DNA from 2 places in the Paenibacillus kandeliae genome. Region 2 is predicted to be linked to the other one. Evidence: riboswitches for the same ligand, from Rfam matches in the RefSeq annotation. Region 2 holds a riboswitch; the other holds the start of a gene.

Region 1 (4,623 bases), on a different contig from region 2:
TTGGCGGCGCGATAATCTCTACTATAATTAGATGTTTTACATCCAAGCTGTCCTATCTATTCACTGGTTTTTTAATAATATCCATCATTTTGTATATCGTTCATTTCTCTTTTTCTTCGTCATTCCTGTTGTTGGCAGCAGGTGACGCGATATTATTTGGTGTGTTTGATACGTTTTTATCTAGAAGCAAAGAGTTTTTTGCATACCATAAACAGCCACTTGATTAATGTCAAAGTGGCTGTTTTATTGTATAAAGCTTCGTTAACCGGAAACGATTGTTTCCATATCCGGTTGCAGCTTATGCCGCAATCCATACAACAACCCCGCCCCCACCAGAAACGCCATCGCATCTGCAATCACCAACGACCACACCACCCCATGAAACCCACTCATCGCATTCGCAATAAACAACACCGGAATCAGCGTCACGCCTTGAATGACCGACATAATAAACGCCGCCGTACCTTGCCCCGTTGCTTGGAAAATACCCGTAAACAGCGTCGTTATTCCCGTAATAAACAGCGACAGGAAGGTAACGTGCAAAATATAACTGCCCATCACAATCAGCTGTGCATCATTGGTAAACCAGCCGATCAGATGATCTGCCACCAGATACACCACTACCCCGAATACAACCGCCAGGAGCACAATCGTTTTAACCGTAAATCCTATCGCTTGCTTCATCCGCAATTTATTCGCGGTAAACGAAAAGGCGATCAGCGGCACAACACCTTCACACAATCCCATCAGTACAAACTCTGGAAATTGCAGCAATCTCGACGAGATGCCGTATGCAGCGACGGAAGCATCGCCGTATTGAATCAGAAAATAATTCAGAATCAGCGACATCGCACCAAGAAAGACACTCATCACAAACACAGGCACGCCGATTTTGAACACATTGCTCATAATCTCTTGGCTCGCTTTAAACCATTTCAACGACACACTCAGAAAGGTGCTTTTGAACCCCAGATGATACGTGTAAAAGGCGCTTGCGACCAGATTCGCTACAACGGTCGCTGTAGCTACGCCGATCACGCCCCAGTGAAGAACAAAGATCGCGAGGGCATCCAGCACAATATTGACGATCACACTCAGGATCATACCGATCATAGAGGTGATTGCCGATCCCTCGGCACGCACGATATTTTCCAAGGTGAAGAATAGGACGACAACGGGAGAGCCAATCAGCATGACGGTGACGTAATCTTTGGTAAAAGCGAACGATTCGCTCGTTGCCCCTAGACCCGATGTGATGAGATCCGCCAGCGGCAAACCGACCAGAATAACGAGCAGACCGAGCAGCAGACTGCTGTAAAAGGCGAAGGACGAGACATGCTTGGCATCGTCATATCGCTTGTCGCCAAGCAGACGAGAGATAAATGTACCGCCGCCCATACCGATCAGGTTACCGAGTGCCATGATAATCGCGAACAACGGTAGCGTCAATGCCAGCGCCGTCAGCATGGCTGTATTATGCAGCGTACCGAGGAAATAAGCGTTCAGAAGAGAATAGATCACGCTCATGGATGTACCGAGCATCATCGGAATGGCAAAGTGAGCGACGGCTTTGGCGATAGGGGCTTTTTCAAAGTAATGCAGATTTTCTGTATCCATATGGATTCCTGCTTTCTATCATTTTTTGCCTTACACTGTTAGTTTGTGCCTTACAGTGTTAGATGGTATCATGGGATGGATGGGTTGTAAAGCACAAACTTACAGTGTTAGATAAATTTTTTCGAAGGATGGATATAGATGAAAAAGCAGCCTCAAATTTCGGAGGACAAGATTCTCGAAGCGTCGTGGGAGCTTTTGGGGGAAGATGGGATTGAGAAGTTAAGTATGCGGCGGCTTGCCGACCGGCTCGGCATTCAGGCGCCATCGCTGTACTGGCATTTCAAAAGCAAGCAACAGCTGTACCAGCGTCTAGCGAATCATGTATCCAAGGTGATCGTGGATGAGTTGCACAGCGACGGGAATTGGAAGGAGCAGCTAACCGAGTTGGCAGTCACGACGCGCGTGGTATTGAATCGCTACCCGTGCTCGACGCAGATCATGATGATGACACTGCCGCATGATCCAGACATTATCCGTTTCACTAACCGGATGCTAGCATGCGTCGAAGAAACGCCATTGGCGCAGGATCAGAAGATGCAGGTCGTGACGACGCTGGTGAATTTTGTGTTTTATTTTGTACTGGATCAGTATCAGCATATGCGTAATGTGGAGATCATGAGTCAGGAACAGCAGTCTACGATGAGCGACCATATGACGCAGGTGATGGATTCGATGCGCGATGAGGATGTATGGCTGTTCCGGCGGATGTTCCACAATCAGCTGTTTGAGCTGATGGGGAGTGATCGGGCGTTCGATTTTGGATTAAAGGTGATCTTGCTGGGGATTGAGCAAGTCATTTTGGAGCAGGAGATGGATGTGTAACTTTTTTCACTGATCCATTGCTCACATTGGCGGTAATATGTTAACATATCGAAATGGCAGTAATGCTTCAATAATTGCATATATTCAAGGGCTATGATTGCTGTGGATCACACTACAGCAGGAGCAGCTTCTGGAGAGACTGCGGATATACCGCAGCGCCGAAGGGTTCACAATCTCAGGCAAAAGGACAGAAGAGTACGAATACATATGTGTCATGCGGCGAGGTATATGCTGCGGGGCATGTATATATTTTGTTATTCTTGTGCGCTGAGAGATTGGATGATATCCAGTCTCTTTTTTTATTGGTTTTTACAGACAGATCAGGAGATCGAGGGGGAAACACGATGACACAGACAGGACTAAAAAGAGAGCTTGCTAACCGGCATGTTCAGTTGATTGCGATTGGAGGAACGATTGGAACGGGATTATTTCTCGGCTCCGGCAAAGCGATTGAGAAGGCAGGACCGTCGATTATCCTCACGTATCTGATCGTCGGGATGGCGATTTTCTTTGTGATGCGGGCGCTGGGAGAATTGCTATTATCCAAGGCGGGCTATCAGTCATTTACCGATATTGCAGAGGATTATTTGGGACCGCGTGCGGCATTTATAACGGGTTGGACGTATTGGTTTTGCTGGATTATGACGGCGATGGCGGATGTGATCGCGGTTGGTGTGTATGTGCAGTACTGGTTTGATATTCCCCAGTGGATGCCAGCGGTGCTGTGCCTGATCGTATTGCTTGGACTGAATCTGTTAACCGTCAAAAACTTCGGGGAGCTGGAATTCTGGTTTGCCTTGATTAAGGTGATTACGATTGTGGCACTGATCGGTCTAGGCATTGTGCTACTCATTATGGGCTTCCGTACAGACGCAGGTACGGTATCGGTACGTAATCTGTGGGAGCATGGCGGTATCTTCCCAAATGGCGTATCTGGCTTCCTATTCTCGTTCCAAATGGTCGTATTCGCTTATGTCGGTGTGGAGCTGGTGGGTGTATCGGCAGCGGAAACTGCCAACCCAGAGAAAAGCATTCCATCGGCGATTAATAAGATTCCGCTACGTATTCTGTTCTTCTATGTAGGCGCGTTGTTCGTGCTGCTGTGTATCAATCCGTGGACACAGCTCAGCCCGGCGGAAAGTCCATTTGTCCGCACCTTTACACTGGTCGGTATTCCGGTGGCGGCGGGCATTATCAACTTTGTCGTGCTGACGTCGGCGGCTTCCGCCTGTAACAGCGGTATGTTCTCGACGAGTCGTATTCTGTACAATTTGAGCCATAAAGGGCAGGCTCCACAGCGACTGGGCAGACTAAACCGCAATCATGTACCAAGTCAGTCGTTGTTCCTATCTACGCTTGTCATCTCGGGTGGTGCGCTACTGAGCAAGCTGTTACCGGGACAGGCATTTGAAATTGTGACGACGATTAGTGCGATTTGCTTTATCTGGGTGTGGGGTGTAATTCTGGTATGCCATATCCGGTATAAACGAAGCCGTCCAGAGCTGCATGCAACGTCGCGCTTCAAAGCACCGTTTACACCGTGGATCAATTATGTGGTGCTGGCGCTGTTTGCAGGCATTCTGGTGATCATGCTAATCTCTGGCGAAACGCGTCCCGCGTTATTGTGCACGCCGCTTTGGTTTATTTTGCTATTAGTGCTGTATCAGATTCGGAGTCGTAAAACAGCCGATGTGCAAAAGGTAGAGAAAGTAAGTACGATGAATACGTAAAAACGATGTACGATCTACAAGTACAGGTGATCGCAACAACGAGCGCCAATATATGGTTCCCTATTCGGTGGATATGTATTCAAAAAGTGGAGTTAGCACGAAATACTATCCAGACGTACCTTTCATATCATGATCAAGAGCCGCTTCGTTATCGAGGCGGCTCTTGGTATACTCAGAGAAATACAGCAAGGCAACAGGAGAAGGGAATCATTTTTTTGCCGCTTTCAAGTGCAAATAATTGAGTATTCGGCAAGGTGAGCATTACCCTATAATAACGTTACATCACGAAATGAAAGGGTATACAAAATGAGCAACTACAGATTGGATTACCATATTGCGCCGACTTTCGGATTTATGAATGATCCCAATGGACTGGTGCAATTCAACGGAAAATATCACGTGTTCTATCAGTGGCTGGATCAACTACAGGCGCAAGGACCTAAGAGCTGGGGGC
Region 2 (4,623 bases):
CAGCCGGATCGCTGGCAACGCTCTTATTTTGTATTAAACACGACACTCGCGACGAATCAGCGATTGATTCTGGTGTTGCCATTTTCCTATCATCTGTATCCAATCTACGATTTCTATTTGAAAATGATGCTGCGCCTGCTTGGCATCATTGTGCTGGCAGGGGTGCTTGCTCAGCTGATCGGACGCAAAATCGCTATACCGCTACAGCGATTGGTGGATGCTACCAGCCATATTCCGCAAAAGCTGCGTGAAAATCGTACACTGGAATGGCCAAAAAGCAGCATTGTGGAGATGCGCAAGCTGATTCACAATTTCCAGCAGATGGTAGGCACGCTGGAATATCAATTTGTACAGATTCAAAAAGACAAAGAGCTGCTGGAAATCCGTGTTGTGGAGCGTACCTTCGATCTAGCGGAAAGCGAAGCACAGAAGAGCACGATTCTGAAAATGGCGGTCGATGGCATCATCTCTACGGATAGCCGATTGCGCATTACAGAGATGAATCCGGCGGCAGAGCGCATGTTCCGCTGTGAGCTAACTGAAGTGTCTGGATTGCCGCTGTCTGATCTGATTCGTATTAATGGACGCTCGAACGACGATAACCGGGATAGCAGCACCGTCCTAGCTTTTCGGCTGGACGGCAGTACATTTACCGCAGAATTAACGCGTAGTGAGGTGCTAAATGAAGGAGCGGCGGTGCATACTTTTTTCCTGCATGATCTGACGGAACAAGAGCAGGCACTGGCACGCAATAGTGAGCATGAACGTCAGCTACAGCAATTGACTGAGCGATTGCTAGAAGAACAAGGTGCTGCCCGCATGCAAAAAAGTATTACCGGAAATCTGCTGCAAACGGTGCAGGAAGGTATCATTATGTGCGATGAGCGGCGGATGGTATCGCTCATTAATCCGACAATGCAGATGTTATTTGGATTAGAGGATTACAGTGGCAAGCCTGTTAGTGAAGTGTTGGCGCATATCCAGTCACAATTAATATCCGATACGTTCATTCTGAGTGATCGGCTGTATGAATGTTTGGATCATCACGAGGAATGGGAGCAGGGCTGTGTGATCCAGATGCAGGACGAGCGTTTGTTATCTCTACATGTAACCCCGATTACGGATGCGGCAAGTGGGGCGGATCAAGGGTTTTTGTTGATTTTCCGTGATTGTACAGAGGAGAAGAGAGTCAAGCAGCTGCAAAATGAGCTGATTGCTGTCGTATCGCATGAACTGCGTACACCGTTATCCGCGATCATGGGCTATATTGAAATGTTGTCGATGTACGACGATATTCCGGCAGAGCGACGGCGCGAATTTATGAATACGATTCAGTTTGAAGGTGGGCGCTTGTCTAGACTGCTGGATGAATTTCTGGATAGTCAGCGGATTGAGGCAGGGCATGCCGAGTATCTGATGAGCTATATTCAGCTGGATGAATTGGTACAAATGATTTGCTGGCAGTGGGATATTCAGTCTCGTGATCGACTGCATGTAGAGCTGGAGCAGCAGGAGCTGTATGTATGGGGCGATCACAATCGTATGATTCAGGTAATTAGTAATTTGATAGGCAACGCACTGAAGTATTCGCCAGAGGATCGTCCGGTCGATATTCGGGTACGTCGGCAGGATCGTCAGGTGCTGGTGGAGGTAGAGGATTATGGTATTGGTATCTCTGAGCAGGATCAGCCACGTATTTTCCAAAAGTTCTTCCGTTCCGGTTCCACCGAATCGCGGCGGATTCGTGGTACAGGTCTAGGACTGTTCATCGCTCAGCGTATTGTGAATGATCACAAAGGTGTGCTCAGCTTCACTTCATCGCGGGGCAAAGGCTCGGTATTCGTCATTCGTTTGCCGCTGCTGGAAGTATCTGAGGAGCTGACAGATTGATGCGCATGGTACTCATATAACAAGAAGGTTGACCGCATATGTCAGATATGCAACTTATTTTCCCTATGGCAATTGACAGCGTTCAGCGGCTGGATTAAGCTAGGAATGATCAGGAACATGCCGGGCATTCGGCGGTGTTCATTTCAACCTATACATGCGAATGAAGACAGCGGGAGAGTTAGCGGAGGTACGCAATCCGCCACCGAAGGAGCAAGCAGCCGCCAGCCAACGGTCTGCCAATCTCTCAGGTATCAAGAACCGCTGCCGGACGCAACTCTGGAGAGAGCATTCAGCCACCCAAGGGGTACAACGGATACGACATCATCATCCGTCCAAACTCTCAGGTACACGGGACAGAGCATACAGGCCGCCGCAGGTCCTGCTCTGTCCTTTTTGATGTGCTTGTTGGGTGGAAGATTATATGTGATCGGCATATCATGTACATGGACAGATCAGCAATACCTGCTCAATTATGCAGCAGCGGAAAAGAGGAGTCATATGCGTTTTAAAAATGTGTTCAACATTATTGGACCTTCCATGGTCGGTCCATCCAGTTCTCATACGGCAGGTGCTGCACGATTGGGCAGAGCAGCACGTCAGTTGCTTGGACAACAGCCAGAGCACGCGGACATTATTCTGTACGGTTCCTTTGCGGAAACGTACTGGGGACACGGCACCGATCTGGCGCTGGTGGGCGGTCTGCTGGATTACAGCACCGATGATCCCCGTCTGCCGGATGCAGCGGAGGAAGCGGATCGGCTGGGCATGACCATTCATTTTGATAAAGGATCAGGTAATTATCCACATCCGAACTTTGTACGTCTGCGACTGCGTGCTGGCGAACAAACTGCCGAATTGGCGGGCGCATCGATCGGCGGCGGAAATATCGAGATTCATGAGTTAAACGGCTTCGATCTCAAAGGTTCGGGACAATATCCGACACTGGTCGTCGAGCATATGGATAGCAAAGGTGTGTTGGCGGATATTACGCGCACATTGAGCGAGGCGGAGCTGAATATCGGCTTTATGGACGTGGATCGCAAATCGCGCAGCGGCGAAGCGATGACACTGATTGAACTGGATGGTGTACCCACAGATGGGGTATTAACTCATATCGTTACATTACCGCATGTTACCCGTGCGGGTGTTATTGATTTGGACTAAAGGAAGAAAGGAGGAAATCATATGCAATTTCGCACATTAAAAGATATTGTCCGGCTTTGCGAGGAACGTTCGTGCAGTATTGCCGAGCTGATGATTGTAGAGCAGGTGAAGGAAACTGGCGTAGAGCGCGATGAAGTTATTGCGCAGATGGCTGCTTATTATGAGGTGATGAAAGAAGCTGTTCACCGCGGCATTCACGAGGATACGGTATCTCGCAGCGGCTTGACCGGCGGTGATGCACGCAAAGTGTACGAATACTTGAATGGTGGAGAAACGGCATCCGGTGCGTACTCTACGCGTGCGATGTCCTATGCACTGGCGGTATCTGAGGTCAACGCGTCGATGGGACGTATTATTGCTACGCCGACAGCCGGTTCATGCGGTATCATTCCGGGCGTCTTCGTTAGCACCCAAGAGCGCTTCGGTTGGAGTGATGAACAGATGGTGCTGGGGCTATTCGCCGCTGGTGCGATCGGTTACGTGATCGCTAACAACTCATCCATTTCCGGTGCGGAGGGCGGCTGTCAGGCAGAGGTCGGTTCGGCAATCGGTATGGCAGCTGGAGCGGTCGTGGAGCTGCGTGGCGGTAATCCAGAGCAGGCAATGCACGCGGTCGGTCTGGCATTGAAAAATACACTCGGTCTGATCTGTGATCCTGTTGCTGGATTGGTGGAGATTCCGTGTATCGTGCGCAATGGTCTGGGCGCTGTGAATGCACTTGCTGCTGCCGATATGGGTCTAGCAGGCGTACGCAGTGCAATTCCGTCAGATGAAGTGGTTGATGTGATGCTACAGGTAGGTCGCTCGATGCCAAGCGAGCATCGGGAAACAGCGCGTGGCGGTCTGGCACAGACACCAACAGGACGCAAAATCACCGAAGAACTACGTCGTCGTCGCGAAAGCAACGGCGTATAATCTGCTGCAAGTTACTAGCTAATTATATATACAACAAAAAGAGACTGTAGCGATATACAGTCTCTTTTTGTTGTATGGTATGGCAAGAAGACGCTAGATCTATCAAGCTGGTGATTCTTCAGATTCCATTCTAGCAACAATATCAGCAAATAGAGGCTGTAATCCTTCCGCTTGTGCCTGCCGAATAAACACAGGTGTAATAGACAGTGGCGCATCGGCTTGCACCACCTGCCCGCCCTCATGCTGGCTGCCTGTCCACGCATTCACCCAATGTGTGCCAGATGGCAGATAGACAGAGCGACTGCGCTGCCCTTCTTCCAAAATAGGTGCAATCAGTAGACTTGCTCCGAACATATACACATCCTCGGTTTCCCAGCAGACTCGATCTTGTGGGAAATCGTAAAATAGTGGGCGCATGAGCGGAGTGCCTTTTTCATGCGCTTGTCGCATCAAATTCGTAATATACGGTCGCAGTGCCTCGCGTAAATACATATATCCGGTCAATATTGGATAGGCTTCCTCACCAAAGCTCCACACCTCGTTATCGCTGCCGCTAAAGCACAGCCCGCCGCCGGAAGTACCAAGCTGCTCCAAGCCCGGCTCACGATCGCCATGCAGTCGGAATACAGGGCAGAAGACGCCAAATTGAAACCA

The links. A riboswitch is a leader RNA that binds a small molecule or an ion and turns the genes downstream of it on or off. The one in region 2 is predicted to bind glycine.
Region 1: linked by a shared signal. The riboswitch ahead of ABXR35_RS21140 (amino acid permease) and the one ahead of sdaAB (L-serine ammonia-lyase, iron-sulfur-dependent subunit beta) in region 2 are both predicted to bind glycine.

The regions. Positions count from the first base shown of each region.
Region 1 covers NZ_JBFDUZ010000005.1:255,002-259,624, reverse strand. Annotated here, with positions in the region: gene ABXR35_RS21150 (MATE family efflux transporter) at 262-1,617, opposite strand; gene ABXR35_RS21145 (TetR/AcrR family transcriptional regulator) at 1,756-2,439, shown strand; glycine riboswitch at 2,560-2,640, shown strand; gene ABXR35_RS21140 (amino acid permease) at 2,784-4,169, shown strand; gene ABXR35_RS21135 (glycoside hydrolase family 32 protein) at 4,476-4,623, shown strand, end outside.
Region 2 covers NZ_JBFDUZ010000001.1:2,983,558-2,988,180, reverse strand. Annotated here, with positions in the region: gene ABXR35_RS12675 (ATP-binding protein) at 1-1,890, shown strand, start outside; glycine riboswitch at 2,051-2,161, shown strand; gene sdaAB (L-serine ammonia-lyase, iron-sulfur-dependent subunit beta) at 2,389-3,054, shown strand; gene sdaAA (L-serine ammonia-lyase, iron-sulfur-dependent, subunit alpha) at 3,076-3,969, shown strand; gene ABXR35_RS12660 (TIM-barrel domain-containing protein) at 4,072-4,623, opposite strand, start outside.